DNA from 2 places in the Peribacillus sp. FW305-BF15 genome. Region 2 is predicted to be linked to the other one. Evidence: a T-box and tRNA genes for the amino acid it is inferred to sense, from the RefSeq annotation. Region 2 holds a T-box; the other holds one or more tRNA genes.
What was found. The T-box of region 2 lies ahead of glyQ (glycine--tRNA ligase subunit alpha). A T-box ahead of a tRNA ligase gene usually reads a tRNA of that ligase, here a tRNA-Gly.
Positions count from the first base shown of each region.

Region 1: it encodes a tRNA-Gly, which carries the amino acid that the T-box ahead of glyQ (glycine--tRNA ligase subunit alpha) is inferred to sense. The anticodon was not compared.

Region 1 is NZ_JBYSYV010000014.1:9,506-26,181, forward strand. Features, by position in the region: gene AC3WLU_RS15840 (glutaminase) at 1-711, opposite strand, end outside; gene AC3WLU_RS15845 (sensor histidine kinase) at 1,133-2,395, shown strand; gene AC3WLU_RS15850 (response regulator) at 2,400-3,347, shown strand; gene AC3WLU_RS15855 (FecCD family ABC transporter permease) at 3,431-4,438, opposite strand; gene AC3WLU_RS15860 (FecCD family ABC transporter permease) at 4,435-5,445, opposite strand; gene AC3WLU_RS15865 (iron-hydroxamate ABC transporter substrate-binding protein) at 5,513-6,433, opposite strand; gene AC3WLU_RS15870 (ABC transporter ATP-binding protein) at 6,384-7,232, opposite strand; gene nfsA (oxygen-insensitive NADPH nitroreductase) at 7,514-8,263, opposite strand; gene trmL (tRNA (uridine(34)/cytosine(34)/5-carboxymethylaminomethyluridine(34)-2'-O)-methyltransferase TrmL) at 8,340-8,828, opposite strand; gene AC3WLU_RS15885 (amidase domain-containing protein) at 8,896-9,753, opposite strand; gene queG (tRNA epoxyqueuosine(34) reductase QueG) at 10,178-11,317, opposite strand; gene AC3WLU_RS15895 (B3/B4 domain-containing protein) at 11,423-12,091, shown strand; tRNA gene AC3WLU_RS15900 (tRNA-Gly) at 12,654-12,727, opposite strand; gene AC3WLU_RS15905 (YbjN domain-containing protein) at 12,918-13,331, opposite strand; gene AC3WLU_RS15910 (NADP-dependent oxidoreductase) at 13,768-14,796, opposite strand; gene mgtE (magnesium transporter) at 15,109-16,440, opposite strand.
Region 2 is NZ_JBYSYV010000007.1:169,757-186,432, forward strand. Features, by position in the region: gene AC3WLU_RS09555 (HD family phosphohydrolase) at 1-1,581, shown strand, start outside; gene ybeY (rRNA maturation RNase YbeY) at 1,578-2,054, shown strand; gene AC3WLU_RS09565 (diacylglycerol kinase family protein) at 2,032-2,409, shown strand; gene AC3WLU_RS09570 (cytidine deaminase) at 2,449-2,847, shown strand; gene era (GTPase Era) at 2,840-3,769, shown strand; gene AC3WLU_RS09580 (YqzL family protein) at 3,869-4,012, shown strand; gene recO (DNA repair protein RecO) at 4,046-4,798, shown strand; T-box leader at 4,857-5,033, shown strand; gene glyQ (glycine--tRNA ligase subunit alpha) at 5,129-6,025, shown strand; gene glyS (glycine--tRNA ligase subunit beta) at 6,012-8,081, shown strand; gene ccpN (transcriptional regulator CcpN) at 8,243-8,881, shown strand; gene AC3WLU_RS09605 (pyruvate, water dikinase regulatory protein) at 8,910-9,719, shown strand; gene AC3WLU_RS09610 (YaiI/YqxD family protein) at 10,231-10,686, shown strand; gene dnaG (DNA primase) at 10,738-12,543, shown strand; gene rpoD (RNA polymerase sigma factor RpoD) at 12,579-13,712, shown strand; gene AC3WLU_RS09625 (hypothetical protein) at 13,892-14,422, shown strand; gene cccA (cytochrome c550) at 14,658-15,026, shown strand; gene AC3WLU_RS09635 (tRNA (adenine(22)-N(1))-methyltransferase) at 15,242-15,949, shown strand; gene AC3WLU_RS09640 (Nif3-like dinuclear metal center hexameric protein) at 15,946-16,676, shown strand, end outside.

The DNA of each region.
Region 1 (16,676 bases), on a different contig from region 2:
GATTACTTGTTCTTTACGAACGGGATGGTAACCATCTTGAGCAAGAATCAGTCCAAGGAGGGCTATGTCTTCTGTGGTCACTTCTATGGAACATTGCATGAGGTAAACCTCTAAAGCTTCCTCTACTTCCGATTCCAAATAATTCGTCTCTTTCAAATAGTGAGCCAAAGCTCTATTTCTATGAGAGGTTAACCACTCAGATTGATACACTTCCTCATTGATTGTCGGGCGCTTCCCTAACAAATTTTCAAATAGCTCATAGAGAAATTCCAATTTATTTTGTGAAGAATCCCCTGGGAGAAGCGAAGCTACTGTAATCGCCCCTGCATTTATCATAGGATTGAACGGCTTTCCCGGCTTATGCATTTCTAAACGAATAATTGAATTGAAAGCATCCCCAGTCGGTTCCACATCGACCCTCTCTAACACATAAGAAATGCCGCGACCCAAACATGCGGCTATAAAGCTAAGCACTTTTGAAATACTTTGCAGCGTGAAAGGAACTTCCCAATCCCCTGACTTGATCATTGTTCCACCCGGCTCCAGTATGGTAATGCCCAATTGCGATAAATGTGCATTTCTCAATGCCGGTATATAATTAGCGGTTTGTCCTTCAATAGCAAAGGATCTGTAATATGCTACCCATTCATCTAAGTCGGATTTTCTTTGACTATTAACGTGAATGTCATACTCTTTTGACAATTCTTCAATCACATTCTTCCACCTCTTCAGTTGTTGTATCATTATATTTTCAATATGAGCGTTTTACCGAATGCCATTACTAGATTCGATGAAAAAATAATGAATATTCTAAAAATTGTTAAGCGCTTTCAAAAATTTCTTTCTGCTTAATTTTAAATTGGGAACTACATAATCATACAAAAACCTACAAAATCTAAAAAATAAAAATCCACTAAAAAAACGTGATCATCTCACATGTCCCGTTACCATTTTTTGTGGATAGAAAAACAATTTGGTTTTGCCATAATTGATTATAAGCCGTTCTATTCAGGAAAAAGTAAGCGTTGTATTGAAGCCGATGAAACTGTATACTGATTTTTTAAACAAATTAGGAGGTGACGACTTGTATCTCAGTACGTTAATGAAAAAAGAGGTCTATGTCCTTGCTTTGATGTTGTTAACTGTGCCATTAGCAGGCGAATTGAGTTTTTATCCTTTCAATGAAACGTTTCGGGTAAGTTTTGGTGTGCCTGCATTTTTCTTCTTTTTACTATTATTACAAAAAACGCCTGCCATATTTTCGGGCATCTTGACAGGAACAATGGTTGTGATATTTCGCATTCTAATCGACTTTTTCATGCAGGATAATTTCTCCTGGATTTCCGCATTTCACGCTCATTATCCTAGTTTTTTCTTTTATTTTACCTATTCCGTTCTATTCTATTTTGCGAAAATCAACCGCTTTCAAAGCCGAACTTTGATTATTGGATTTATTGGTCTCATTATCGAAATATTGTCCGACTCCGTAGAATTAATCTTTCAATATATTGTGTTGGAAACAACGATTACGTTTGGTTCACTAAATGAGATGATCGTGATCGCATTCGGCCACAGTTTTATCGTTTTGAGCTTTTTTAATATGATGAAACTTTATGAAGCACAATCAAGGGAGAGGCAAATCAGAAAACAAAATGAACATATGCTGATGCTCATTTCCAATTTATACGAGGAAACGATTCATTTAAAAAAAACATTAAAAAATGCTGAGAATATTACAAAGAAATCATATGATTTGTATCGCGAATTAAAAGCATTGGAAAAACGGGAAAAGCTACTTCATGATCTTACAGAGCCATATAGTCAAAAAGCATTACGCATCGCTGGTGAAATGCATGAAGTCAAGAAAGATAATCAACGGATTTTTGCTGGTCTCTCCAAATTGATCTCCAATGAGAGTTTTAAAGATTATATGAATGCTGCTGAACTTTTTTATTTAATTATCCGAATTAATGAAAAATATGCCTTATCATTAGGAAAGGACATTCAATTTGAATACTCATTGGAAGGAAAAAACGATTCACCTTATCATGTATATACCGTGTTATCTCTTTTCAATAATTTAGTCGCCAATGCAGTGGAAGCAATTAAAGAAAAGGGAATCGTCCGTTTAAGTTTGTTTGAAATTAGTGACAATGTAGAATTTAAAGTTGCTGATACCGGACCTGGAATTCCTCAAAAATACCAGACTGTCATATTCAAACCTGGTTTTACATCAAAGTATGATCAGTTCGGGACACCTTCAACAGGGATTGGACTCTCATATGTTAAAGAAGTCGTGAAAGAACTGGGAGGGGAAATCCTATTTGAGAATAGTTTTAATGGCGCTGTTTTTTCAATAAAGTTACCAATCCAGAAGTTGATTCAGAAAGGGTGATTCCATGCGTTTTTTTATAACAGATGATGATTGTGCCATACGTTCAAACTTAAGCCAAATTATAGAAAACGAAGATTTAGGTGAAGTGGTGGAGGAAGCGGAAGATGGCAGTCTATTAGAAGGGCATATTTTGAATTTAAAACAAATTGATATATTATTTATTGATTTATTAATGCCCATCCGGGATGGTATTGAGACACTTCGTCATATAAAAAGTACATTTAACGGGAAAATAATAATGATTTCGCAGGTTGAATCCAAGGAGTTGATTGGCGAGGCTTACTCGCTCGGAATTGATTATTATATTACTAAACCAATCAATCGGATTGAGATATTGACAGTCATTCGAAAAGTCATGGAACGCATCCATTTAGAAAGATCGATCACTAATATCCAAGCCTCTTTAAATAGTGTATTGAACTTTGAACAGCCAAAAGTTGATAATTCCAATAGTTTTAATGAAAAAAGTATACGGGAGGTGGGTGAATTCCTTTTATCGGAATTAGGGGTCGTTGGAGAAAATGGCGCAAAAGATTTAATGGAAATGCTTCAGTATTTATTTATGTATGAACGGACTTTTACTTTTGGAAAGCAATTCCCCACCCTTAAAGAAATCTTTGTAGAAATCACCAAAAAAAAGCTCGGAACAGCAGCTTTGCCGGTTGATATCAATCGTGAAATAAAAGCTGCCGAACAGAGAATACGCAGAACGATTAACCATTCGTTAAATCATTTCGCTTCGCTAGGTTTAACGGATTTTTCGAATCCGAAGTTTGAAAATTACGCTTCCAAATTTTTTGATTTCACAGTCGTTCGCCAAAAGATGAAAGAACTGCAAAATGATTCAAAAATCGTTCTTACACCTACCCGGGTAAATACAAAAAAGTTTATTCAAGTATTTTATTTCGAAGCGAAACGATTGAATCCTGATGAAATAAATAGATATAGATAATACATGATTAAATACGAAAAATTACGGAAGAACCAAAAAAACATAAAATCCCCTGAATGATTTCAAGGGATTTTAACAATATCTTATTTTTTCAACAATAAATACATGAAATAAGGTGCACCGATCAATGCAACCATGATACCTGCGGGAATCCCCTCGGGTTCAATTATATTTCGGCCTATCGTATCGGCAAGCAGCAATAGCCATCCACCGATTAAAATGGCAACCGGAATGAATAGTTGATTTCGAGGTCCTACCAAGGATTTTGCTATATGCGGGGACATAAGTCCAATGAATGCAATTCCGCCTGTAACAGAAACGGCAGCCGCTGCCAGTGCCACAGCCGTGATCAGCAGTACGATCCGCTCCTTTTCAATCGATACACCGACCCCAATTGCGACCGGTTCACTTAAACCAAGCAGATTCAAACGATTTGCTTTATATAAGGTGAATGGAATGAGGATGACTAACCATGGAATGATTGCCCAAATGAAAGGCCAATCCGTGCCCCATATATTTCCTGCCAACCATTTTGCGATGAAATCGACCTTCGCTCGTTCCGCTGACGAAATGAGGACAATCATCAGGCCTGAAAGCGCCATTGAAAAACCTACGCCGATCAACACTAACCGGACGGGTTCAAGTCCACTCTTCCTCTTGTATGAGAGGATATATATTAAACAGGCCGTCAGTAACGCTCCGATAAAACCAACAAGCGGAACCATATAAACAAAAGAACCAGCGTCAAGAGGGAAAAACAGAAAGAATGCGGCAATGGCAACACCTGCTCCTGAGTTGATCCCGATGATTCCGGGATCGGCTAAATCATTACGCGTGATCCCTTGTAGAATGGCTCCCGACAGTGCAAGGGCCATGCCTGCTAAAAGGGTGATGATGATACGCGGTAAGCGGACGGAAAATAATATGAATTCCTCTTTAAACGTCCCTTGCCCGAAGAGCGTTGGAAACAGTCGTCCTATAGAAAGATTGGAATATCCCGAACACGTCCCTATAATGATCGTAATGATGATGAGTGCACTCAATGCACCTATTATCCAACGCTGTTTTTTGACTAAAGCTGACTGGATCATGAAAATGCTTTACCTCCTTTACGCACGATTAGGAGGAAGAAAGGTAAACCTATCATCGCAACAACCGCTACCACAGGTGTTTCATATGGAGAATTGATCGTACGGCCGATCGTATCGGCAAGCAGCATGAAGGTGGCTCCCAAAATCGCAGACATAGGGAGGATGAATCGATAATCCGTACCCACGATAGCCCGAACGATATGTGGGACCATTAACCCGATGAACACCATATTTCCGACAAGCGCAACGGCAGCCCCTGCCAGGAGAATGATGACCACGAAGAGAACCGCCTTTATTTGTGTTGTCTTTTGTCCTAAGCCTACGGCCACTTCTTCACTTAAGCTAAGTATGGTGAGCTGTCTGGAAAAGATAAGGGAAATCAGGATTCCTATTAGAATGAACGGAACGATTACACGAAGCTGCTCCCATGAAGTTCCGATATTCCCGCCAGCTGTCCACATCGATACATCTTTTGATACCTTGAAATATATGCCGACCCCTTGCGAAACGGCAAATAGGAATGCAGAGACTGCAGCACCAGCCAATACGATCCGCAAAGGTGAAAATCCTCCCTTTTTCATCGCACCGATTCCGAAAACCATGGTTGCCCCGACAGCGGAACCTATAAAACACGCAATCATGATCCCTAAATTATTAGCATTTGGAATGAATGCCAAAGTGATGGCGAGACCTGCATTGGCTCCTGCCGTCAATCCAAGCAACCCGGGATCGGCAAGTGGATTTCTTGTCATTCCCTGCATGATGGCCCCAGAAACGGCAAGGGCTGCACCCACAAAGATTGCCCCCACTTCACGAGGGAAGCGGATTTCCCGAATGATTGAAATCTTTTCACCGACAGCATTTGATGTCAGTGCTTGCCAGACGTCTTTAACGGTAACATCAGCCGCACCAAATGCCATTGAAATAATGAACATGCCTATAAAGGCGACGATCGCTATGATCAGTTTACTTATAAATGGGATGAAACGTTGATTTTCATTAGTCATCTGTCTCTCTCATTTCTTTTTTTATAGAATAAAAGGAGAGGAATTGGAATCCCTCTCCCTCGCAGTATTATTTTCCAAGAAAACTTTTGGAAAAGAAGTCTAATTGGTAATCTAATGTGATTGGATCATTGAAGTAGAATTTTTTTGCATCCGCTTCATACAGTTTATTGTTTTTAACGGCAGGTATGTTTTTAAACGTGTCAGTTTGTTGGAATGAATTGTCCTGATCTTTGTTATTGCTCAAAATCACATAATCACCTGCATAGTCTTTAAGGACTTCTAATGATAAGGCAAAGTAACCATCTTTCAGTGCCACTTCTTTTACCTTTTCAGGCATACCCAATTTCATTTCTTGATAAAGGATTTCCGTTCCACGTCCCCAATTATCACCGTATACATAGAACTGTTTGTCAAACTTTTCGAAAACGGAAACGGTAGCATCTTCTCCAATTTTGGCTTTAATTTCATCACCAGTTGTTTTTGCCCGTTTTTTGAAATCATCCACCCATGCTTGAGCTTCTTTTTCTTTATTCAAAAGTTTACCGATTTCTACATGTTGTGTTAAATAGTCAACTTTTCCGTATGTATAAGTTACGGTTGGAGCAATTTCCTTTAATTTATCGACATTTTTAATCGTCGATAAACCAATGATTAAATCCGGATTCAACTCGATGATCTTTTCCAGGTTTTCGTCCGTCACTTCTTCCACATCTTTTAACTCTTTAAAATTCGGGTTCATTTTAGACCAGGAATCAACCCCTACAAGGTTAACATCCAAAGCCATTACGTTACCTGCGAAAGATGATAGTACTAAAACACGCTGAGGATCTGCGGGAACTTCAACAGGACCATTTTCAGATTGATAGGTGATGGTACCTGATTTTTCTTTTTTGGAAGCGGAGCTTTTTTCTTTTTCGGCTGACTCGTTACCACAAGCGCTAATAATTAACACTAACAGCAGTATAAACGGAAACATTATCTTTTTCATTTGTTGTCAAATCTCCTTTTAGTAAGTTGTATGTGCTGCACATTGGTTTGTTCGTTCGTTGATCTCGTCCGATTACCGCATCAATATGGAATACTTCCTTAAGAACTTCATGAGTGATGACTTCTTCACAATCTCCTGCTTTGACTATTTCCCCGTCCTTTAAGGCAATGATATAGTCGGCAAAGCGAGCAGCTTGGTTTAAATCATGAAGAACCATGACAATTGTACGTCCCTGTTCTACATTCAGCCTCTGTAATAATTCCAGAACCTCCAGCTGATGGGCCATATCCAAATAGGTGGTCGGCTCATCAAGGAAGATGATTTCCGTTTCCTGGGCAAGGGCCATCGCAATCCAAACACGCTGGCGCTGACCTCCTGAAAGAGCATCCACGGGACGGAACTTGAAGTCTTTCGTGCCGGTCACTTCAAGTGCCCAATCAATCACATCATAGTCTTTCTGGGTCAGGCGCCCAAAACCTTTTTGATAGGGAAAGCGCCCATATGATACGAGCTCCCCAACCGTCAAACCGCTTGCACTCTCGGGTGTCTGCGGAAGTATGGCCATTTTTCTTGCAAGGATCTTAGTGCTTTCTTTTGAGATATTAACCCCATCTAAAACAACCGTACCTGATTGATTTGGAATGATTCTGGTGATCGCTTTCAAAAGTGTCGATTTCCCACATCCATTTGAACCGATGATCGTTGTGATTTTTTTATCTGGTATTTCCACACTGAGATCTTTTACAATTAAACGTTCACCATAACCAATATTCAAATTCTCTGTATATAGGCGAACCATTTTTTAACCTCCATTTACTGAAAAAAATAGGTAAGTAAAAATTCAAATGAAAATGATTATCATTATCCATTACTTAATTACTATAATTCTATCTAAATATATTGTCAATGGTAATTTCATGGTCATATAAGAAGAATTTCTGACAGGATTTTTGGGGCCGGTCCGTATTACCGACTGACAATGAAAACAATAAAGATCCCGGAGACGTTCCCGGGATCTTTACTGTTTGCCTCATACTCAGCACTTTGGCAAGAATATTCCTAATAGGCCATTTTCATTAATCAATGTTTCTTAAATCCTTGCTTCTCAACATAATCCTTCATGTACAGCCTGCTTTTCTTTCCAAGCATTCCTGCCATTTGCCCGGTCCAGGTGTCCTTTCGTTTACCTTTAGTCCGAAGCTCATAATAACTGGAAATCGTTTCATTATACTCTTCAAGTTGTCCGATGAACTCTTGCTTATCCTCCTGATATCCATTTTCATGATAAATGTTGGACAACGGCAAACGCGGCTTTTTATCCGAACGGTTTTTCGGATATCCGACCGCTAGAGCGAATAATGGTATAACACGATGCGGTATATTCAAAATCGCTGACACTTCCGGGAGATTATTGCGGATCCCGCCTATATAGCAAATGCCTAGATCCATCGATTCTGCCGCCAATGCTGCATTTTGGGCCGCTAGAGCCGCGTCAATACAGGCAACCATGAATTTCTCGGTACTTTCAATCGATTCGGACAGGTCCGTGTTTTCCATTTCGGAAACCATATCCTGACGATATAAATCGGCGCAAAAGACGAATAGATGTCCATTCTTCTCTACATATGACTGTGGTCCGGCAAGTTCGGCAAGCTTGGCTTTCTTTTCCGGGTCGGTTACCCCTATGATTGAATACGCTTGAATATAACTTGAAGTCGATGCAGCTTGGGCACATTCCACAATCGTATTGATTTGCTCCCCAGACAATAACTTGTCCTCAAAGGAACGAATGGAACGGTGATCTAAAATCCTCTCAATAATGTTATTCAATGCTCCCACCCCTAAAGAATATGTAAAGTATCCATCATCGGGGCTAAAATGCCCCCGATGACAGTATTGATGAAACTTAACCTTTTGTTTTCAAATCCAATTCACGGTAATTTTGCTGTCTAAGTGCTTCATAAACCAAGATGGCTGCCGTATTCGACAGATTAAGGGAACGTACTTTATCCGTCATTGGAATCCGCAGGCACCGATCCATATTTTCTTGGATCAGATCTTTCGGGAGACCCGTCGTTTCACGGCCAAAAATGAAGAATATCTCACTTTCTTGATCACTGTAATCGAAGCTGGAATGCGGCTGCTCCCCAAATTTCGTCAAGTAATAAAATTCGCCGCCGGCGTTTCTTTCAAAAAACTCTTCTAACGAATCATAATAATGGATCTTTACATTCTCCCAGTAATCGAGCCCGGCCCGTTTGAGCTGTTTGTCATCCGTCGAGAAACCGAGCGGGCGAATGAGATGTAAAGACGTATCCGTCCCTGCACATGTTCTTGCGATATTTCCTGTATTTGCTGGAATCTGTGGTTGATATAAAACTACATGTATTGACACTTCATTTTCACCTCTAGTTTGAACTTCACCTTAATTATAGCATTAAACAAAAAAGACTAAAAACCTATCACCCTCCATCCAAAATCACAAAGAATTTATAAACGATGTTCGGTGTATATCTTGTTGAATCCTCATACGTCCAATATCGGTGACGGCTGTTCATCGTATGTGCATTCACAAGCGGCATCCCGTCCTGATCCTTCGCCGTTACAATCAAGTTATGGTCAAACCGTCCGTCCCCTTCGAAATCTATGCAGAGGATATCGCCCAAATTCAATTCCTTGGCCGACTCCACCTGCTTTGTCCTGATGGCATTCCCGGCTTTAAGCAGATGATATAAAGAATGAGCTGTCGTCCATGTATAACTCCAGCTTTTCCCCCTTATCCACCAGCCCTTATTTTTATTTGGCGCCCCCCACATCGGTATTCCCCCTGCATGTAAACATTGTGAAATGTAATTCGTACAATCATCGGTGAATTTATAATAAGCCGGATTGAATTCATTCCACCAACGCTCGGCATATTGAACGGCCTTCATTCGATCATACCTATATGCGAGACGATCTGCGCCTGGATCACATTTTGGCGGTGCCTCTTCGGTTTCAAAGCTGGGAATCAACTCATTTTCATCCACTATATACCCATTTCGAAACCGTGCCTCCCTTTCTTCCATTTCTTCTTCTATATAAAATGAATCTTCCTGTTTCAATAAATATTGCAGATGGACATGATAGGTCAGGACTGTATCCCTGTCTTCCTTTCTCTTCGAATGTACCTTGCCTGCCGCATTCACCCGAACAATTTCGGCGGCGCGGTTCCTCAACATTTTCTTCTTCAAATGTAACTTCCTTTCACCCCGTTCCAGATCATCTGAAGTATAGAACTCCACTCTTTCTTGTAAAAGGCGTTGCAATTGTTCCCTCAAGTTCATGCCCTCCTTCTTACCATCTATGCTAATGTGTATGTACGAGGGCATGGACAAAAACACAACTTCATAAATGTGGGAGTTTCAATCCTTAACCATAATGAAACTTTTTATAAAGATTTTCCTTGAAGGAACCGGAATATCTTAAGCAAAGGCTGTTTTCACATACTTTGTTGCTATTTACCAAGTAGTGCGGTGTGGTTGATTTCCCCTCCAGATGCTCGCTTTCCGCGGGGCGGGCGGTGAGCCTCCTCGGCGTAAACGCCTGTGGGGTCTCACCTGTCCCGCTGCTCCCGCAGGAGTCTCGCACTTCCGCTCCAATCAACCTTAAATAGTTTCGTTTTAAAAACAACCAATCTTTACGAAAAGAGCCTAAGCAAAAAAGCCGCCCCGTTATATTTACGAGGCGGCTGCATTTTAAATATTATTTTGTTTCCAAGGTAAACTGCAGTCCTTTCTCAATTTCCGCCAATACCTCTTCATCCTTTTCCTTCATTCGTGCTTCTTCCAATGCGGAAACAGCCTGCTCCCGGCCAATTTTCCCAACTGCCCAGGCCGCCGTCCCCCTGATGACAGGTCGCGGATCATTCTTCATGACCTGTATCAATAGAGGCAATGCCGTTTCATCTTTGAAATGGGCCAATGCTAAAATGGCATTTCGTTGGATTGGTTTTTTACCGCGCCAAGAGCCAGATACATGGCCGTATGTCTCTTTGAAGTCCCGATTTGAAATTGTAAGCAGGGGTTTTAACAGCGGTTTCGCCAGCTCGGGATCGGGTTCCATTTCTTCATGAAAATGAAAATCCATTCCTTTGTTTTTCGGACAAACGGTCTGGCATGTATCACATCCATACAAACGATTGCCTATTTTCGTCCTGAACTCATCCGGAAGGAAACCTTTTGTCTGTGTCAAGAACGCAATGCAACGCTTGGAATTTAGCTGCCCGCCCTGAACGAGCGCTCCAGTCGGGCAAACATCGACACATTTATTGCATGTCCCGCATTGATCTTCCATCGGTTGATCCGGTTCAAATGGCAGGTTGGTGATCATATCTCCCAAGTATACATAAGACCCGAACTCCGGTGTGATGATCATACTGTTTTTTGCACTCCAGCCAATACCTGCACGCTCAGCCACTGCCCTATCTGATAACTCACCCGTATCAACCATGGACTTCATCATTGCCCCGGGCACTTTATCTTTAATGAAATTCTCAAGTAACTGCAATTTATTACGAAGAACGGTATGATAATCCGTTCCCCAAGACGCCCGGCAAAAGATCCCGCGGCGTTCACTTTTTGTACTTTGCGGAGCATCCTTCAATTTCGAAGGATAAGCAAGCGCAATCGAAATGATGGATTGCGGTTTATCGAATATCAATTCAGGCCTTACCCTTTTTTCTATATCGTCTTCTTCAAACCCTGACTGGTAATCCAGTTCCTGTTGACGTATCAGCCGACCTTTCAGTTCGGTGAAAGCCGTAGCCGAAGTAAAGCCGATTTTATCGATGCCGATTTCCTTACTATATAAAATCACTTCTTGCTTGAATGAGTTCATATCCATATTAATCACCTACGTTCATTCAGTATTCCCATTGAAGCTTGAATCCATTTCAAACCATTGCTATCTATGATAAACTAATTGCAATCATTTTTGGAGGTGAAACGGTTGGAAATTACCGTATCAGCTAATCTTAGCAGTAAAATCCCTGAATTTAAAGTCGGGGTCATTACATATGAAAACATCGAAGTCGGTCCCTCCCCGCAAATGGTGAAAGGAAGACTTCAACTATTTCAGGAAGCTCTTTTCTTCGACCTTGAAGAAAAGGAATTGACCGACTTTTCCGGCATTAAAGTGTGGCGGGAAATTTTCAAGGCTACAGGAACAAACCCGTCACGGTATCGTCCCTCCGTGGAAGCCCTATACCGCCGCGTGAAAAAACAGAATTACTTGACGCCCATCCATTCGGCCATCGATTTGAATAACTTCTTCTCACTGTTATATGAAGTTCCGATCGGCATTTATGATGCTGAAAAATTAACGGGAGACATCTCGATCAAGATTGGCGAGGGGGCAGATGGGTATGACGGTTTGAACGGCCGCTTCAATTCCATGGAAAATATGATTACCTCAGCCGATCATGCTGGCGCATTCGGAAGTCCCTACGTTGATTCAGAACGCACGAAAGTCACTGAGGAAACGAAAAAAGCCATCCAAATCATTTATTTACAACCCAATACTTCAACCACGGAAGCAAATCAGCTAACGAAATCCTTGATGGATATGTTCCTTGAAATCCACGGTGGTGAAGGGACTTACTCGATTATGGAAGGATAATTACGGAAATAAACCCTTTCCACAATCGGAAGGGGTTTTTTCATTATTGTTCCGCTTAATAAAACCAGTGAAAAAGGTTCTTAAAAATTTCTTTTCAGTCGATTCCAGAAATCTGCTCCCTTTCCGCCGACTGTCTGCCAAGCCTCCTCGACGTAAACGTCTCCGGGGTCTCGGCTAGCCAGTTACTCGGCAGGAGTGTCGCATATTTCTTCCATCCTTTAAGGATTAATGTAAAAAACCTCAAGGATCACATCGTCTTAAACTTGGTTCGGGATGTCCAGCCTACGGTTTTTTTCTTAATATTTCATTCCAGTCGATTCCTGAAATCCACTCCCTTTCCGCCGACTGTCTGCCAAGTCTCCTCGACGTAAACGTCTTCGGGGTCCCGGATGAAGGATGAATCAAAAATTTTTCGGGTATGACTACTGTATTACCGCTTCGATAAATGCAGGGAATTTGGACAATAAAAAAATCCCACTGTAAACAGTAGAATTCTTGTAATAATATTAAAACGCAAAGCTTCGTTCTCCAGGTAACGAAACCCTACGTTATGAGTATGTATTGGAGCGGGTGAAGGGAATCGAACCCTCATCATCAGCTTGGAAGGCTGAGGTTTTACCACTAAACTACACCCGCATATTCTTGTAGAAGTTTGTCGAATTACCAATCAACAAAATTAATTATATAGTTTAATGTGAAAAAATGCAACAGGTTTTTAAAAAAAATTAATAATTAGCGTATTGTAACGTTAATATATTCATTCACTCTAGTAAGTATGTTAAAAAGTCCTCTGATTCAGAGAACTTTTTTCATCCTATATGATGATTTAAGACCAAATGACTTCCATTAAACGCGGATAAACCTGCTGTGCCGTTTCAAGCAGCATGATTAACTTCCTGAACGCCAGATCCGGTACGATATCCCCCTCAATGGAGTATGAATAACGAATCGAAATGGTCCCATTTTCTTCATACAGCTTGGAATACCTGAAATTAGCATTAAATTCATTCAACAGTGTATGTACATCCTGTTTCTTTTCGGGGTTCTTCAACTCGGCGACATTAAAGCAAAATAAGTCCGCCACATTTTCATCTTGATTGAAAGCAAATACTAAAAGGACCTTCCACCCGTCCTTTAACTTTTGCTCGGCTCTAAAAAAGGTGGTGCCATCTTCATTCAACTCATTCATATAGATTTTCTCACTAGTTAAAAAATCACGAAATTTAGCAACGTTTGACATGGTTCATCACCTTTCTGTTTATAAGTCCATTTTATAATGAAAACAAGCATTTTTACAGACTTTTCTATTATCCTGCCAATTTCCTCCTATTAACAGGGGCGACCTTAAAAGGAAGGAAGTCATATATGAACTCCCTTCCTGGATTGATTATCCAGTTGCTTCTCCGCAAAACTGAAGCGCTACTTGCAGGTCCAAAATTCCCTGGCGGATTTTTGAGTATCCTTCCATTTCAGGAACTTCTTTATTCGTAAGTGGTCGACCTTTATCTGCCGCTATCGATGGCTTATCCTTCAAATGGTTTAAGAGATACTACTAATATATTTTACTAGAAAGGAAATCGGCCTTTTCCCGATTGAATATCGAAAAAAGGCCGATTTTGTTATAGCTGCTTAAAAATCACATCGAAGAACCTTCCTCAGCTATATTTCCATAAAACTTATAGTTGAGCGAATTCGGGTTCCGCAACTTTTACAAGCTGTTTTCCGAGGTTCGTTCCTTTAAACAGACCTAAAAATGCATCCGGTGTGTTTTCGAACCCTTCAATAATCGTTTCTTCATACTTCAGCTTTCCTTCTTGAAGCCACTTACCTAATTCGGTAGCACCCTCCTGGAATCTAGCAGCATAATTTCCAACTGTGAAACCTTTCATTAGTGCACTGGTTTTGATCATTGCCGATTGCAGACGCGGTCCTAGATCTTTTCCTTCCGCGTTATATGAGGAAATCGCCCCGCATAATGGAATTCGGGCATTCGCATTCAAAAGTGTAAAAACAGCATCGGACACCTCGCCGCCCACATTATCGAAATAAATATCGACTCCATCAGGAACAGCATTGGCTAAATCTGTCGCAAAACTATCACTTTTATAATTTACGGCTCCATCAAACCCGAGCTCTTTCGTTAAGTACTCAAGTTTTTCATCCGAACCAGCGATGCCAACAACCTTCGCACCTTTAATCTTAGCAATTTGTCCGACTACTGAACCAACTGCTCCAGCTGCTCCTGAAACGACTACCGTTTCACCTTCTTGAGGTTTACCAATATCAAGCAAACCAAAATAAGCAGTTAAACCGGTCATTCCAAGAATCCCCAAATGAGTTGTGACCGGAGCCACCTTGGGATCAATCACACGGATTTCCTTTTCAGTGACAACTGTGTATTCTGCCCAGTCGATATTCCCAACAACGACATCCCCTTGTTTGAAGGAATTCGATTTCGACTCAACAACTTCAGCAACAACGCCCCCCGTGATGACCTTATTCAATTCAAATGGAGCTATATATGATTTGGTATCTTGCATTCTGCCACGCATGTATGGATCGACAGATAAATATAGTGTACGTACTAAAATCTCATTATCCTTCGGTGTGGGAACTTCACTCTCAACAAAGTTAAAATCCCCTTTCGAAGGCATACCTTTCGGGCGATTTGCCAGGGTGATTATTTGTTGTTTGGTTTGTGTCATCATTGTTCCTCCTTGGTTTGAATACGTAATTTCGAAAAGAAGCGTATCACTGATGAAGTTCATAGGTCAAAGAATATGATTGGCTATTGCTTCCATAACACTATTTATGTATCCTTTCCTGAAAACCTCAAACTTGCTACAGCCTATTATGTCCCATTTTTTTCATTTTAATAAACGTTTCGCTCACCAGAAAAATTTAACGGCCTTTCCCCGATTGGATACCGGGAAAAGGCCGCAGCTTGAAATACTCTTTTTTTATTTTCCGTTACAGGGCTACTTCCCCTTCTTCTTATGAACTATTTCATGGATAGTCTACATCAATTTTGAAATGAACATCGTTGCAATTCCAAAGTAAATTAGTAACGAGAGTATATCATTCAGTGTTGTAATTAGCGGACCAGACGCAACTGCGGGATCGATGTTGAATTTATATAATATCAAAGGAATAATGGTCCCAGCTAAAGTCCCGATAATCAGGGTCATCACCAATGAACTTCCAACCACTAATCCCAAAACGGGATTTCCCTGCCAGACATAAGCTATGATGGAAATTAATATTCCGCAGGTGATGCCTATTATCAAGCCAACTTTCAGTTCCCGTATAATGAGCCTGGTCACGGCTCCTTTATCCGTATCACTAGTGATTAGGCCTCTTACAACAACAGCTAAAGATTGAGTGCCTGTATTTCCAGTCATCCCTGCGATCATCGGCATAAAGAAGGCAAGTGCAACAACTTTGGACAAGGTTTCTTCAAAACCGCTTATAATGGTTCCGGACACTAATCCGATGAATAAAAGTAAAATAAGCCAGGGCAGCCGACGATATGCGGCCACATGCGCCTTCGTGTCAAAGTCTATAGCTTTACCGGATGCCGATAATTTTTCAATATCTTCATTCGCTTCCTTAATGACAACATCAATAATATCATCGACGGTTACAATTCCTAATAACTCATTATTTTTTTCAACTACTGGAATTGCTAAAAAATCATACCGCTCGATAACACGAGCCACCTCTTCTTGGTCTTCATCTGCAGATACGGAGATAACCCGGCTGTACATAATATCTTGAATTTTTTCAGATTCATCATTTATTATTAAATCCCGATATGAGACAACACCTACTAATTTTTTATCATTATCTATTACATAAAGATAGTTGATCGTTTCCGAAAACTCCGCAAAGATTTTCAGTTTTTCAACTGCTTCACGCACCGAATAATGTTGGGGGATCCATACAAAACGGTTTGTCATGATTCTCCCTGCCGTTTCAGGGGGATAATTCATGATATTTTGAACGATTTTTGATTCTTCTTGTTTCATGCCAGAAAGAAGTTCTTCGATTTTTCCAGGGGATAGGTCCTCTAACAATGAAGCTAGATCATCATTATCCATTAAATCCATTACATGGCCGGATTTTTCTATTCCCAATTTACTAAGGATTTTTAATTGATGGACTTTCTCAACTTCTTGAATCAGTTCAGCGATTTGTTCTGAATCGAGTAACAACAAGAAGCGTGTATGATTTTTTTCTGGGAGCCCCTCAAAAATACGCGCAATGTCATATGGTTGGAGTTCATCCAATATCGCTTGAAATTCTTTCTTTTTTCCTTCTTTTAATACCTTTATGATCTGTAAAGTCATTTGATCTTCACTCCTTTTTAGGGGAGCCAAAAAATATTTCCCTTAAATATTAAAAGTAAAAAAAATATTATTATTCCCCTTCCAAAATCTTGTTTCCATTCACGAGTATGTCGTCGTGAATAGTTATCCAAATCCCTCACCTCCAGGAAAAAAATAAAAACACCTCCATTACAAATGAAGGTGTTAAATACGGTATATATGCGTACATTGTCTGGATGACAAATACAAACAGCCGT
Region 2 (16,676 bases):
AAGGTTGTAGAGGAATTGGGTTATATGAGCATTAGTGGCGATATGAAAAAAGCCTCCACTTCCCTTGCGCGTACGGCAATCATTCAGAATGTATTTTTCGATAAGGACAAAACCGAGGAACAGCGAAGGAAAGCGGTTGAAAGCGTGGAGCCGATCAGGATCCTTCAAGGCCAGATCATCGTTGAAGAAAATCAGTTAGTGGACAGGGATGTATATAGGCAGCTTGAACTGGCAGGCTTCTTAAATACGGAGTCCACCATTTACCCGTATATCGGCCTGCTGTTATTCATATTCCTGACTTTTGCGGCTTTTTATTATTATTTCTACTATTCCGTTTCCAAAAAGGATAACAAGTACAATCAGTTATTGATCTTCAGTCTTGTCTTTATCCTTTCAATGGCTACCATGAAAACGGTCAGCATTCTGGCAGACCTGAAAAACTCGAACTTGGAATACATTTTTCCGGGTGCCATGGCGGCGATGCTCATCAAGATATTATTGAATGATAGGTTAGCGGTAGCAATGATCATATTGTTAGGTTCGTATGGTACGATTATATTTAATGGTGATACACCTGGAAATCTGGATTTCTCGATGGGGCTTTATATCATTTTCGGGGGATTGACGGCAATCATCATCCTATCCAGGCCCAATTTCAAATCAAAGGTGCTGGTAGCGGGGCTGCTGTTGTCTTTAATCAATATGACATTTGTTTTTTCGCTCATCTTTATTATGGACAGCCATTATACTAGAATGGAGTACTTGTATTATGCTTCTGCTGCCCTAGGTTCTGGAGTGGGTGCAGCCGTTTTGACAATGGGCCTGTTACCGTTTTTCGAGGCTGGTTTCGGGATTTTATCATCGATTAAGCTTATCGAGCTCGCGAATCCCAATCATCCGTTATTGCGGAAGATCTTGATTGAGGCTCCGGGGACATATCATCATAGTGTAATGGTCGCCAATTTGGCGGAATCGGCTTGTGAAGCCATCGGCTCGAATGGCTTGCTGGCAAGGGTCGGCAGTTATTATCATGATATCGGTAAAACGAAGCGGCCGCACTTCTTCATCGAAAATCAGATGAGTGAAGAGAACCCGCATGATCGGCTGCAGCCGGAAACGAGCAGGGATGTCATCATTGCCCATGCCTTAGATGGCGGGGAGATGCTGCGCAGTCACAAATTCCCGAAAGAGATTGTGGATATTGCAGAGCAGCATCATGGGACCACATTATTGAAATTTTTCTACCATAAGGCAAAAAAACAGGATGAGTCCACACTCGAGGCTGCCTACCGATATCCCGGGCCGAGGGCGATAATGAAGGAAGTGGCCGTCATCGGCATAGCCGATAGTGTGGAAGCTGCAGTGAGGTCGATGAAGCACCCAACTCCGGAGAAGATTGAAGAGCTGGTTAGTTTCATCATTCAGGACAGGATTTCTGACGGACAATTTGATGAATGTGACATTACTATGAGAGAATTAAGTATCGTGAAGCATTCCTTATGTGAATCGCTGAATGGTATCTTCCACTCCAGGATTGAATATCCGGAGCCGGATAAATTAGGACAGAAGGTGAAAGAATGATTTTAGCTATCGATTTAATGGATGAAACGAATGAAGTAACGGAGGAAGCTCAGCAGCTTGTTGAAAGCATTCTTCAATTTGCGGCAAGAAAAGAAAACATTGAAAAAGACACCGAGCTGTCTGTTACATTTGTAGACAATGATAGGATTCGGGAAATCAATAAAGAATATCGTCATAAAGATTCAGCTACAGATGTCATTTCTTTTGCGCTTGAAGAAATGGGGGAAGATGAAGTGGAAATTGTCGGAGCGGAAATGCCCCGCATGTTAGGTGATATCATCATTTCCATTGAACGCACGAAAGAACAAGCTGATGAATATGGTCATTCATTTGACCGGGAACTTGGATTTTTAGCACTGCATGGTTTTCTTCATTTATTGGGATTCGACCACATGAATGAAGAAGATGAAAAAGTGATGTTCACAAAACAAAAGGAGATCTTGGAAGAATATGGACTTTCAAGAGAAGGATAAAAAAAAGTATCCTTTATTAAAAAGTTTCTCTTTCGCCTGTCAGGGAATTTTGGAGGCTGTTCGGACTGAACGCAATATCAAGATTCATTTCGCGTTAACGGCAATCGTCGTATTCTTTGGTTGGCACTTCTCATTGAATGGGATGGAGTGGCTTTTCATTTTGGCGGCCATAGCCGGTACGATTACGTTGGAGCTCGTTAATTCCGCGATTGAAAGGGTAGTGGACCTGGTAACGGACCAAATCCATCCGCTTGCCAAGCAGGCAAAAGATATTGCAGCCGGAGCTGTATTCATATATGCTATATTTTCTATAATAGTTGGATTGATTATCTTTTTGCCTAAGGTTGGCCTGTAGGTTGCCGAAATGGCACTCAATTTGAAAGGAAGATGTGAATTGAATACAAAAGAATTGATTGAGGAAGCTAAAAAAGCAAGGGATAAAGCTTATGTGCCTTACTCCAAGTTTAAGGTGGGGGCAGCCCTTTTAACTGCTGATGGAAAGGTCTATCATGGTTGTAATATAGAAAATGCTGCATACAGCATGTGTAATTGCGCCGAAAGGACAGCTTTATTCAGCGCTTATGCCCATGACGATAAAAAATTCACCAAACTTGCAGTCGTGGCGGATACCGATGGTCCCGTCGCTCCATGCGGGGCATGCAGGCAGGTAATTTCAGAACTGTGCGAAAAGGATATGCCGGTCGTTTTGACCAACTTACATGGGGATATAAAAGAACTAACAGTACAGGAATTGCTTCCAGGAGCTTTTTCACCGGAGGATTTAAATGGATAAACTATTTGACGATACACAAGTAAAAGGTTACAAATCAGGTTTCATTTCAATAATTGGACGACCTAATGTTGGAAAAAGTACATTTCTGAATCGGGTCATCGGCCAGAAAATCGCCATTATGAGTGATAAACCGCAAACTACAAGAAATAAGGTCCAGGGTGTACTTACGCAAAACGATTCACAAATGATTTTCATCGATACACCAGGCATTCATAAACCAAAGCATAAGCTTGGCGACTTCATGATGAAAGTGGCAACGAATACATTGAAGGAAGTCGATTTGATTCTCTTCATGATCAATGCGACTGAAGGATACGGACGCGGTGACGAGTTCATCATCGAAAAACTTCAATCCGTAAAAACGCCTGTTTTCCTGGTCGTAAACAAAATCGATGCGATGCATCCAGATGATTTACTTCCGATCATTGAAAAATATCAACAGCTTTACCCTTTTGCGGCAGTCGTTCCGATTTCTGCGCTTGAAGGAAATAATGTGGATACACTGCTTGAACAAATCAAAGAGCATCTGCCTGAAGGTCCCCAGTTCTACCCAGCTGACCAAGTGACCGACCATCCTGAACGTTTTATCATTTCCGAATTGGTCCGCGAGAAGGTACTGCACCTGACACGGGAAGAAATTCCGCATTCAGTGGCTGTTGTCATCGATTCAATTAAAAAAATGGACAATAGCGACACCATCAATGTCATGGCGACTATCGTTGTCGAACGGGATTCACAAAAAGGCATTGTCATCGGAAAGCAAGGGAAAATGCTTAAAGAAGTCGGCAGCCGTGCCAGGGTGGATATCGAAAACCTATTAGGCTCTAAAGTTTTCTTGGAACTATGGGTGAAGGTACAGAAGGATTGGCGTAACAAAGCAAGCCAGCTTCGTGATTACGGCTTCAATGAAAGCGAGTATTAATTAACAAAATTTACGCATCATGAAAGTTAGGAAAACGGTCAAGCTAATCATATGGTCGGATATTCATATTGCTAGTTAAAAATGAAAGGTGGGCTTTATATGTTGGATTTTACCTGGGAATTATTCACTGAAACAGGTAATGTGGACACCTATTTGCTGTTTAAGGAGATAGAAGTCGAAAGACAGGAAAGACACTTGGGATTGAATGATGAGCTAGCAGAAATTGATTTTCCTGTTTCATAGGTTAGCCTTGGCGAGCATGGGTGGTGTCTTGGTATGCTCCAAAAATGTGAGGGCATTGTCATAAGGCGAACTGCATATGGAGAAAACAACAAAATCATTACTATATATACCCGTGAGCTAGGGAAAATTGGCGTCATGGCGAGAGGGGCCAGTAAACCTAACAGCAGGCTTTCTGCCGTCACACAGCTTTTTTGCTCCGGGTATTTTCTTGTAACCACATCAACCGGACTCGGCAGTCTTCAGCAAGGCGAAATGGTCGATTCACTCCGTTTCATAAGGGAGGATCTTTTTGCCACCGCTTATGCTTCATATATTGTTGAATTGCTTGATAAAAGCGTCGAGGATAAGAAACCGAATCCATATTTGTATGAATTGCTTTCGCAAACCTTGCATTACATAAACGAGGAATATGACGCGGAGGTTTTGACATTCATTTTTGAAATGAAGATGCTGCCCGTCAATGGGATTAACCCAGTGCTGAATCAGTGTGCTGTATGTGGTGAAACGGAAGGGGAATTCTCCTTCTCGCTTCGGGAAGCGGGCTTTATTTGTCACCGCTGTCTGGGGAAAGATCCTTATCATTTTAAAATTTCACCTGCAGCCGTCAAATTGCTTCGGATTTTTTATTATTTAGATTTATCAAGGCTCGGAAACATTTCCGTCAAGCCTGAAACGAAAAAAGAACTGCGGAAGATCATCGATGCATATTATGAGGAATATTCCGGTCTGCTTTTGAAATCAAAAAAGTTCCTGAAACAGATTGATACGATGAAAGATATGTTTTAGGTTCTGACCTATTGACATTCCATGCTAGTTTGTATAAAATTCTAATCATCAAAATAAGAAGATTGCGTTGATGGAAAAGAGTATCTGTCATTCTCCATAAAAAGCGAACCCGGGACGGTGGAAGCCGGGATATGGATTTACAGGGAAGGGCGTTTCCGGAGCATGTTGCTTTGAAAAGAGGCCGTTTTGTTAACGGCAATTAGGGTGGAACCGCGGGTAAACTCTCGTCCCTATGCATTTCGCATAGGGACGGGAGTTTTTTGTTTGCCAAAATGTAATGGGTTTCCGACCTATAATCTAAAAGCCGTTTAAATAACCTGGAGGTGTACGATGAATATTCAAAATATGATTTTAACGTTACAAAAGCATTGGTCTGAGCAAGGCTGCATATTGATGAATGCTTATGATGTCGAGAAAGGGGCAGGTACGATGAGCCCATACACGTTCCTGAGAGCCATTGGACCGGAGCCTTGGAGCGTGGCTTACGTAGAGCCTTCCCGCCGTCCTGCTGACGGTCGTTATGGTGAGAACCCTAATCGACTGTATCAGCATCATCAGTTCCAAGTGATCATGAAGCCGTCTCCTGACAATATCCAAGAGTTGTATTTGGATTCATTACGTGCTTTAGGGATAAATCCGCTCGAGCATGATATTCGCTTTGTGGAGGACAATTGGGAAAATCCATCTCTAGGGTGTGCCGGACTCGGTTGGGAAGTGTGGCTTGATGGAATGGAAATCACGCAATTTACATATTTCCAACAGGTGGGCGGCCTTGAGTGTAAACCGGTTTCCGTGGAAATTACATACGGGATCGAACGTCTCGCCTCTTACATTCAAGATAAGGAAAACGTATTTGACCTAGAATGGACAGATGGATTCACTGTTCGCGATATATTTGGTCAGCCGGAATACGAACATTCGAAATATACGTTCGAAACCTCCGACCTTGACATGCTGTTTCAGCTTTTCACGATGTATGAAAAGGAAGCGCATCGACAAATGGAAGAAGGACTTGTACATCCTGCATATGATTATGTTTTGAAATGTTCCCATACATTTAACCTTTTGGATGCCAAAGGTGCCATCTCGGTGACGGAAAGAACGGGTTATATTGCCCGGTGCCGTAACTTAGCGCGTAAGGTTGCCAAAACCTTCTATGAAGAGCGGGAAAAATTAGGCTTCCCGATCCTGAAAGTGAAAGGGGAGAATACAAATGAGCAAGCGTGATTTGTTATTGGAGATTGGATTGGAAGAGCTGCCTGCCCGTTTTGTGACAGCATCAATGAAACAGTTGTCAGATAAAGTGCAGAAATGGCTAACGGAAAAAGCGATAGAATTCGGGACGGTTGAAGCTTTTTCCACACCAAGACGTTTGGCCGTATTGGTGAAGGACGTGGAAGAATCCCAAAAGGATATCGAAGAAGAGGCAAAAGGTCCGGCCAAAAAAATCGCGTTGGACAGCGAAGGCAACTGGTCTAAAGCAGCATTGGGATTCGTCAGGGGTCAAGGCATGACTTCAGAGGACATATATTTTAAAGAACTCAAGGGTGTTGAATATGTCCATGTGAATAAATTCATAAAAGGACAGCAGACCGTTCAGCTTTTATCTGAGCTTGCTGAAATCATCAGCGGCATGACGTTCCCGAAAAATATGCGCTGGGCCAATCAGGAGCTCCGCTTCGTCCGTCCGATTAAATGGCTGATTGCCTTATTTGGCAATGAAATAGTGCCATTCAGCATTGCTGATGTGGAAACGGGCCGTGAAACAAAAGGACATCGTTTCTTAGGCAATAGCGCCATCATCGAGCAGCCGGAACGGTACGAAGATACGCTGACAGAACAATTTGTAATGGCAGATCCAGATAAACGCCGGCAAGTTATATTGGATCAGATTAAAGAGCTTGAGCAGGAGAAAGGCTGGATCATCCCTGTCGATGAAGATCTGCTTGAAGAGGTAAATAATTTGGTAGAGTATCCAACGGTGTTATTTGGACATTTTGAAGAAGAATTCCTTGAGCTTCCTGCTGAGGTACTTATCACATCAATGAAGGAACACCAACGTTATTTCCCTGTTAAAGATCAAGAAGGGAACCTGCTTGCTTACTTTGTAACCGTGCGCAACGGCGATGACCGCCATTTGGATAAGGTTTCTAAAGGTAATGAAAAAGTATTGCGTGCCCGCTTATCGGATGCAGCATTTTTCTATAAAGAAGATCAGAAAAAAGAGATTTCGGATGCTTTGAAAAAGCTTGACAGCATCGTTTATCATGAAGAAATCGGTACATTGGCCGAGAAAACTGCCCGGGTAACTGAAGTGACCGGTGCTCTTGCGGATGCTTTGAATTTAAAGGCGGAAAAAGAAATGGCGCTTCGTACAGCGGCAATTGCCAAGTTCGATTTGGTAAGTAATATGGTTTATGAATTCCCTGAATTGCAAGGGTATATGGGTGAAAAATATGCTCTCTTAAAAGGGGAAGCCAAAGAAGTGGCCGCGGCTATCAATGAACATTATATGCCAAGGCATGCGGATGATGCTGTACCGCCTTCAGTCATTGGCGCGGTTGTGAGTTTGGCTGAAAAAATTGATACATTGTCTTCGTTCTTCGCTATTGGCGTCATCCCGACAGGTTCCCAGGATCCTTACGCATTAAGAAGGCAGGCGAGCGGTGTCGTCCAAATTCTAGCTGAGAAGAAATGGAATATTTCATTAGAGGAGCTTATTGTTTTAGGTCTTAAAGGACCGGAATCAAAAGGTATCTTAAAACGTGATCTTGAAGAAGTTAAAGCGGATATGTTCACATTCTTTAAAGCACGTGTCAAACACATGCTTCAAGAACAGCAAATCCGTTACGATTTGATTGACGCAGTTTTGTTCAATGAGATCGGTTATATCCACTCAATCGTGGAACGTGCACATGTATTGGATGCGAAAAAAGAAGAAGCAGGCTTTAAGGAAAGCCTGGAAGCTTTAAGCCGGGTCATGAACATTGCCGTAAAATGTGACAATCAGGTGACAGTCGACCCTGCTGCCTTTGAAAATGATCAAGAAAATGCGTTATATGTAAAATATCAAAAAGTGGCAATGCGTTATATGGAATCTAAAGATGAGAATGATCGGTTTGAAGAGCTTGTTTCGCTTCAATCGGAAATAGAGTCATATTTCGAGAATACAATGGTCATGGCAGAGGATGAAGCAATCCGCAACAACCGTTTATCCTTAATGAAGGAAATCAGTGATTTGGTTGCAGGTTTTGCTGCCATGAATAAAATCATCCTTACATGATCGAAAGGATGTATGGAATCGGAAACCCTTTGAATATGGGTTTCCGATTTCTTAAAAAGATAAATGGTCAATAAATAGGACAAAAATGCCCTAATTAAATTATTTAGTATATAATTATTAAATGAATAACTTTTGTTACTTTACTCTGCGAAAGCAGTGGGGTGGTGATTATAATCCAATTGAATAAGCGTCAGGAACAAATTTTACAAATTGTAAAAGAAAACGGACCGATTACTGGAGAACATATTGCGGATAGATTGAACCTTACCAGGGCGACACTTCGCCCGGATTTAGCGATTTTAACGATGGCAGGTTTTCTTGATGCCCGGCCAAGAGTGGGGTATTTCTATACAGGCAGGTCAGGGACACAGCTTTTGACAGATAGCCTTAACCATCTTTATGTACGGGACTACCAATCGATACCTGTCGTCGTTGACGAGGGCATTTCCGTATACGATGCAATCGTCATGATGTTTTTAGAAGATGTCGGAACAATGTTCGTCGTCGATAAGCATGCATTGCTTGTTGGTGTCTTATCAAGGAAAGACTTATTGCGTGCGAGTATTGGGAAACAAGAGCTTAACTCCATTCCAGTCAATATCATCATGACTAGGATGCCCAATATTACAATGTGTTCAAAAGAAGACCTTTTGATTGATGTTGCCAAAAAACTGATTGATAAACAAATCGACTCATTACCGGTCGTCAAAGACACAGAAAAGGGCTATGAAGTAATTGGAAGGATTACAAAAACCAATATTACGAAAGCATTCGTAGCTTTGGCTGATGAAGGCTATTAGGGGGCTTGCAAAAGGAATGACGGAGAATATGAACGGTTCTATTATATATGTTGTATCGGATTCAGTAGGAGAAACAGCGGAATTGGTCACAAAAGCCGCTGCAAGCCAGTTCTCGGGATCTGCTTTTTCCATAAAGAGAATTCCGTATATTGAAGATGAACAAAACGTGGATGAAGTGATATCACTGGCTAAGTTGGATGGGGCAATCATTGCTTATACTCTGGTGAAGCCAGCAATTAGAGCGTATATGAAAGCACAGGTCGAGAAAGAAAACCTGGCTGCTTATGACATTTTAGGGCCGCTCATGGACATCCTTCAGGAAAGGGCTCCAAAAGGGCCGCTTAATGAACCTGGTCTGGTAAGAAAGCTGGATGATGACTATTTCAAGCGTGTGGAAGCCATTGAATTTGCTGTAAAATATGATGATGGACGTGACCCTCGCGGCATTTTACGTGCAGACATCGTCCTTGTGGGTGTTTCACGCACTTCCAAAACGCCATTATCACAATATTTAGCCCACAAACGCTATAAAGTGGCGAACGTACCTTTAGTGCCTGAAGTGGAACCGCCAGAAGAGCTGTTCCTGGTACCTCCTGAAAAATGCATTGGTTTAAAGATCAGCCCGGAAAAGCTGAACCATATTCGTAAAGAACGATTAAAGTCACTTGGGCTCAATGATCATGCCATTTACGCAAATGTGGAGCGCATAAAAGAAGAATTGACATACTTTGATAAAATCATATCAAGGCTGAATTGTCCTATCATTGATGTAACCAATAAAGCTGTTGAAGAAACAGCCAATTTAATCATCAATATCCTTCAAAACAAAAACCGTTGATCCTTAAATTAAGGCAAATCAAAATGTGAGCTAGACACTCTATGTGTCAGCTCACATTTTAATGCCAAGGTCAAATAAGGGATTAATAAGAATAAATTCAAAATAATTACATAAAATTCCTCTTAGTTTCCTCGTGCAAATCCATTGATTTGCATGAAAACACATTCGGGATTTAAATGTTGGCATCTTCTAATCAAATAGACTATAATAAAAAATTGTGAGAAAAAAGTAATCTTAAGGTTTAGACTTAATTAATAAGGAATAAACTAAAGGTTAATGAGATGTCAAGGTTTTTATCATAAAAATAATTCGACATGTTCCGTATAATTCAGGAAGGGCTGGTCTTTTTCAAGGCAAATGAGGTGCTTTCACTTGCATAAACAGGTATTCTTTGAAGGATAATGTTTGCTCTTTTAGAGGGAACGCTTTGAATCATGCTGGAAATTCACCATATCTTCATAAAGTTTAGGGGAGAAAAAGGATTATGCAGAAAGATGTAGAATTAGAAGGTATGAATAATAAACCTACGATACACGTCGATGCCGATGCATGCCCGGTGAAAGACGAAATCCTTCATTGTGCAAGTTTGCACGAAATTGAAGTCTGTTTTGTTGCATCATATAAAAATATGATGAATAACCCTGAAGGTAAATGGGTATATGTCGATGCAGACAAAGAAGCGGCAGATCTTTATATAGTAAACTCAGTAAAAAAGGGTGATATTGTCGTTACTGCAGATATTGGTTTGGCTGGGACACTGCTTCCTAAAAACGTTTATGTCCTTTCGCCAAGGGGAAAAGAATACACGGAAGAGAATATTTTCATGCTTTTGGATATGCGTTATCAGTCGGCGAAACTCCGCAGGCAGGGTAAGCATACGAAAGGGCCGAAAGCATTCACAAAGGAAGATCGTGCATGTTTTACAAATAAACTTATGAAAACATTGTCGAACTTTGCAGGGAATTAGGAAACAGTATCGAATAAGAAACTATCACCAATATTGCAAGGTGGAAAAATGATAAATGGCCGTATAGAAGATGAGAAAATTAATCAAATTCGTGAAGCTGTTGACATTGTTGATTTAATTGGGGAGTATGTCCAGCTGAAGAAGCAGGGGCGCAATTACTTTGGCCTATGTCCTTTTCATGGTGAAAACTCGCCCTCGTTTTCCGTTTCAACGGAAAAACAAATCTTTCACTGTTTCGGTTGCGGGGCAGGCGGAAATATTTTTACCTTCTTAATGGATATAGAAGGCTACAGCTTTGTGGAATCTGCAAAAGTTTTAGCTGAAAAAGGAAATGTTCCTTTGGAAGTTGAAATCAATAAGGATTCCAAGCGTTCCAACATGCCGGCAGGCGCTCAGCAAATGGTTGAAGCCCATGACCTGCTGAGGAAGTTTTATCATCATCTCCTCGTTAATACGAAAGAGGGGCAGGATGCTCTCGAATATTTACTTAAACGAGGGTTTACTGAAGAGACGATAGAAAAGTTCCAAATTGGCTACTCCTTGGATTCATGGGACTTCGTGTCCAAGTTTCTTTTAAAACGCGGGTTTCCAGCGGAATACATGGAGCAGGCAGGGCTTATTATTTTCAGGGAAAAAGACGAGTCATATTTTGACCGTTTCAGAAATAGAGTCATGTTTCCAATTATGGATCATCAAGGAAATACGATTGCGTTTTCAGGAAGAGCAATGGGGGACGATGAGCCCAAATATTTGAATAGTCCTGAAACGCCAATCTTTAATAAAAGTAAAACTTTATATAATTTCCATCATGCAAGACCACACATACGAAAGAAAGAACAAGCAGTCATTTTTGAAGGCTTTGCCGATTGCATTTCAGCAGTTGGCGCAGGTGTGGAGAATGCGGTCGCTACAATGGGCACTGCCCTGACGGACCAACATATCCAGCTTTTAAAAAGAAATACTGACCAGATACTTATTTGCTACGATTCGGACTCAGCGGGATTGAACGCTGCCAATCGTGCAGTCAATATGCTACAGGACCATGAGTTTTCCGTGAAAGTCGCTCTCATGCCTGATAACCTGGACCCCGATGACTACATAAAGGAATTCGGTGAAAAAAGCTTTGTTTCTGAAGTAATAGGGGCCAGTTTAACCTACATGGCATTCAAAATGCATTATTTGCGTCGAGGGAAAAATGTAAATAATGAAGGAGATCGAATTCAATATATCGAAGAAGTCCTTAAAGAAATTTCGCGATTGCCCAATGCAGTGGAGAGGGATCATTATCTCCGGCAGCTATCCTCTGAATTTTCCCTTTCATTGGATGCGCTGGAACAGCAGCAGCGTCAGGTGTTCTTTACGGAACGCAAGAAGGGGACATTGCCGCAGCCAGCAGCCCAAAAGAAAATGGCCCTGCAATATGAGCATAAGTTAAAACCTGCTCACCATAATGCTGAAACGAAGTTGATTGCCCATATGCTGAAAAGCAGGGATATGACTTTCAAAATTCAGCAGTTGCTTGGGCAAACGGTCTTTCATGTAGATGAACATCAGGCAATCATCACCTATTTATATGCGTTCTATGAAGATGGACACGAACCGGATACAAGCTTTTTCCTTACTTATTTACCGGATCCAAACTTGAGAAGGATCGTTTCGGAAATAGAAATGATGTCAGTGAATGAGGAAGTTACCGATAAAGAACTGACCGATTGTATAAATCAAGTGTTGAAATATGAAAAGTTGTTAAAGATAAAAGAAAAACAAGTTGAAGAAAAAGATGCAGTTAGACGAAGTGATTATGTCACTGCTGCACAAATTGCCATGGAAATCATTAAATTGCGTAAAATGTTGTAGTCGTTTAGGTGTAAGTCCTGGAAGGAGGGGAACTAATGGCTGAAAAACCAGCACGTTCCAAACAAGTTGATAATGAATTTAGCCTTGAACAGGTGAAAGAAAAACTACTAGAGCTAGGTAAAAAACGAGGCTCTTTGACTTTAGAAAAAATCGCTGAAATGATTGGCGGTTTTGAGTTGGATTCCGATCAAATGGATGAGTTCTATGAGGTGTTAGCAGAAAACGGCGTCGAAATACTCACTGATGGTGAGGAAGACGAAGATGAAGATGATCCAGATGAGAAGAAACTTGCAAAAGAAGAAGAGTTTGACTTAAATGATTTAAGTGTTCCTCCTGGCGTGAAAATTAATGACCCAGTACGCATGTATTTAAAGGAAATTGGCCGGGTCGACCTTTTATCTGCAGAAGAGGAAATCTCTTTGGCGACGAGAATTGAAGATGGAGATGAAGAAGCGAAACGCCGTTTGGCAGAAGCTAACCTACGTCTTGTTGTCAGTATCGCCAAGCGTTATGTCGGACGCGGAATGCTTTTCCTTGATTTGATTCAGGAAGGTAATATGGGACTTATCAAAGCTGTGGAAAAATTTGATTACCGCAAGGGATTCAAATTCAGTACGTATGCAACATGGTGGATTCGCCAAGCGATAACCCGTGCCATTGCCGACCAAGCAAGAACGATCCGGATACCGGTGCATATGGTGGAAACCATCAATAAATTGATTCGTGTCCAAAGACAGCTTCTTCAGGATTTAGGACGTGAACCTTCACCGGAAGAAATTGCGGAGGATATGGACCTGACTCCCGAAAAAGTTCGTGAAATCTTGAAAATAGCTCAGGAGCCTGTTTCATTGGAAACGCCAATAGGTGAAGAAGACGATTCACATTTAGGTGATTTCATTGAAGATCAGGATGCGACTTCCCCATCGGAGCATGCAGCATATGAACTATTGAAAGAACAGCTTGAAGACGTATTGGATACTCTTACTGACCGTGAAGAGAACGTCTTGAGACTCCGCTTTGGACTTGATGATGGCCGTACCCGTACTCTTGAAGAGGTAGGTAAAGTGTTTGGGGTCACCCGCGAGCGTATCCGTCAAATCGAAGCGAAGGCGCTGCGTAAACTGAGACATCCAAGCCGAAGCAAACGATTGAAAGATTTCCTTGAATAGAATATATGCCCTTAACAGAGCCCTCTTTGAATGCCCAGCGTTCGGGAGCGGCTCTTTTTTTTCAATTCCGATGTAAAAATATCCTAATCAGAACAATGGTTATCTGTTTTTCCGTATAAAGGAAAAAGATTTAAAAGCTTAGCCGTTAAAAAGAAGATCATCATGAGGATGTGAGATTCATGGATGAAATGAGAAAGAAAATCATCATTCAAGAAATAAACTCCTGGAGGGAAAGTCGTATGCTTCCGGAGCAATATTGTAATTACCTGCTTGCATTATACGGTCAAGGCGAAATTCCGCCATCAAAATCGAATGAAACCGCGAGCAAAAAAAACGACATCTTTTTCGGGGTGTTGAATGGAACTTTTTTTGCATTTATTGTATTTTTGAATTATTTTACTGAAATAACCATAAGAATGCAAATGCTTATGACAACAATTTCAATACTTGTCTTTGGGCTGGCAGTCCGCCGCTTAAAAGGCAGGAAAATCATTTTTCAGATGGCGTTGATGGGGATGGTACTATCATTGCTTTTATTAACTGTCAGTTTGGCGGAATTCATGGCACCCGGCAAAGCGAGTATCCTTTATATTTTCTTATTCATTAATTGCGGACTCTGGATTTTATTGGGCTATAAGCTGAAGCTGCTCCATTTTTCCATAGCGGGAAGCCTTGGAGCACTGGTCACTCTTTATTTTTTAATAATATAATTCAAGGACACTCCAGCGGTTTTAAATAATGATTTTTGGGTATTATGAAACATATGTAAGAAAAAGTAAAAATGTTTGGAAATATACATAAGTTTTTGACAATTTTAAGAAATTATATAATATCTTCTATTTTTGGGCTTTTACTTGAAACTCTTTTCAAGTAAAATAATATATAGCTGTTTGTATATAATATTAAATATGGTAAGTTTAGGTTCTACATAGGGGAGGAAATACTATGAAGCGCAATCCAGTAATGCCTTTTATTATTATCATGGTTTTTGGTATTGGACTTATGTTTTTACTTTCGTTTAAAGGTTTGGGTGATGCCAAAGATCTTGCCAAGGAAAAAGAGGGCGGCGGAAAGACAGAAGAAACAGAAAGTGCCTCAGCATCACCTGAGGACATTTATAAGCAAAACTGTATCTCTTGTCATGGTGACGCCTATCAAGGCGGTGTCGGGCCTGCTCTAAAAGGAGTTGGCGATCGCCTTTCGGTGGACGAGGTTAAAAACGTGATCACTAATGGACGAGGTGCAATGCCACCAGGTTTAGTCGAAGAACAGAACATTGACGCCATGGCCAAATATATTCATGGACTGAAATAAGTCATGAAACTGACTCAAGAAATCGTTGGAAAGCGAACTTTTTGAGTCAGTTTTTCATTTTTCGGAGAAGGAAGATTCCAGATTGCAGTTTTTCTTTGCCCATATATAGAAAGAACCCTTTTTCTCCTTTCTGTAATTTTTCGATTGAACTTGGTATAATCGAATGGGAAAGTAATTATAGCAAGACATTATTTGAATTAAGAGAGTTGATAAATATGAATCATGAAAAACTATCGATGAGATTAGAACGTGTTGCCATACATATACCAAAAGGAAGCATCCTGGCAGACATAGGATCAGACCATGCTTACTTGCCGTGCTATGCGGTGACTAACGGCTTGTGTGTCAGCGCCATAGCAGGTGAGGTTGTAGAAGGACCCTATCAGTCAGCACGCAAGCAAGTGGCAATGACGGGTCTTGGAGACAAGATAGAGGTCCGTAAAGGAGATGGGCTTGAAGTATTGAATCCCGATGAAGCGACATGCATTACGATTGCAGGCATGGGAGGGACTTTAATATCAAGTATATTGGAAAGCGGAAAAGCGAAACTCGGCAAGGCAGAAAGGCTAATCCTTCAGCCTAATGTCGGTGCAGCGAATGTTCGCAGCTGGCTGATCGAAAACGGCTGGGAGCTTTGTGGAGAGGAGATCCTTGAGGAAGATGGGAAGATCTATGAGATCTTAATTGCCAAAAAAGGAGACCCGCTCCGCCCTTATGGTGTAAACAAGCAAACGGGCCTCACTTTCGGTCCATTCTTAAGAGAGCAATTCAGTGATATTTTCATAAAAAAATGGCGGCTTGAGAAAAAACATTTGGAGAGAATCATCGAACAATTGGATGAAAGCGGAAGAAGCGGACTGGAAACGAAGCGCAATGAATTGAAATCTCAAATTTCGGTAATCGAGGAGGTGCTTAAAGGTTGAAGACAGTGAATGGTCACAAAATCATTGAGATGTTTGAACAATTCTCCCCAAAGCATTATGCAATGGAGGGAGATCCAATCGGGCTGCATGTCGGGCAGCTAAATAAGCCGGTTACTAAAGTGCTGATTGCCCTTGATGTGCTGGAAGAGGTTGTAGACGAAGCGATCGAACATGGCGTGGAATTGATCATTGCCCACCATCCGTTAATTTACCGACCATTGAAAAGGATCGATACAAACACAACTGGAGGCCGCATCATCGAAAAGCTGATCAAACATGATATCGCTGTTTACGCTGCACATACCAATTTGGATGTTGCTAAGGGCGGAGTGAATGATTTGCTTGCCGAAGCTCTTCAATTGCAGGACACAGAGGTATTGATTCCAACCTATGAGACAGCTCTTAAGAAATTGGTCGTATATGTTCCAAAGACCGACGAACAAAAAGTGAGGGAAGCCCTGGGCAAGGCGGGGGCCGGAGCGATCGGGAACTACAGCAATTGTTCGTTTTCGGGGGAAGGTACCGGACGCTTCTTGCCAGGTGAAGGCAGTGAACCGGTTATCGGCTCTGAAGGAAGGCTTGAAGAAGTAGCTGAAATGCGGATTGAAACGATATTCCCGGAAAATATCGAGAAGAAAGTACTAGCTGCGATGATTAAAGCCCATCCATATGAAGAGGTTGCTCACGATATATATAAACTGGAGAATAAAGGGGAGTCACTTGGCTT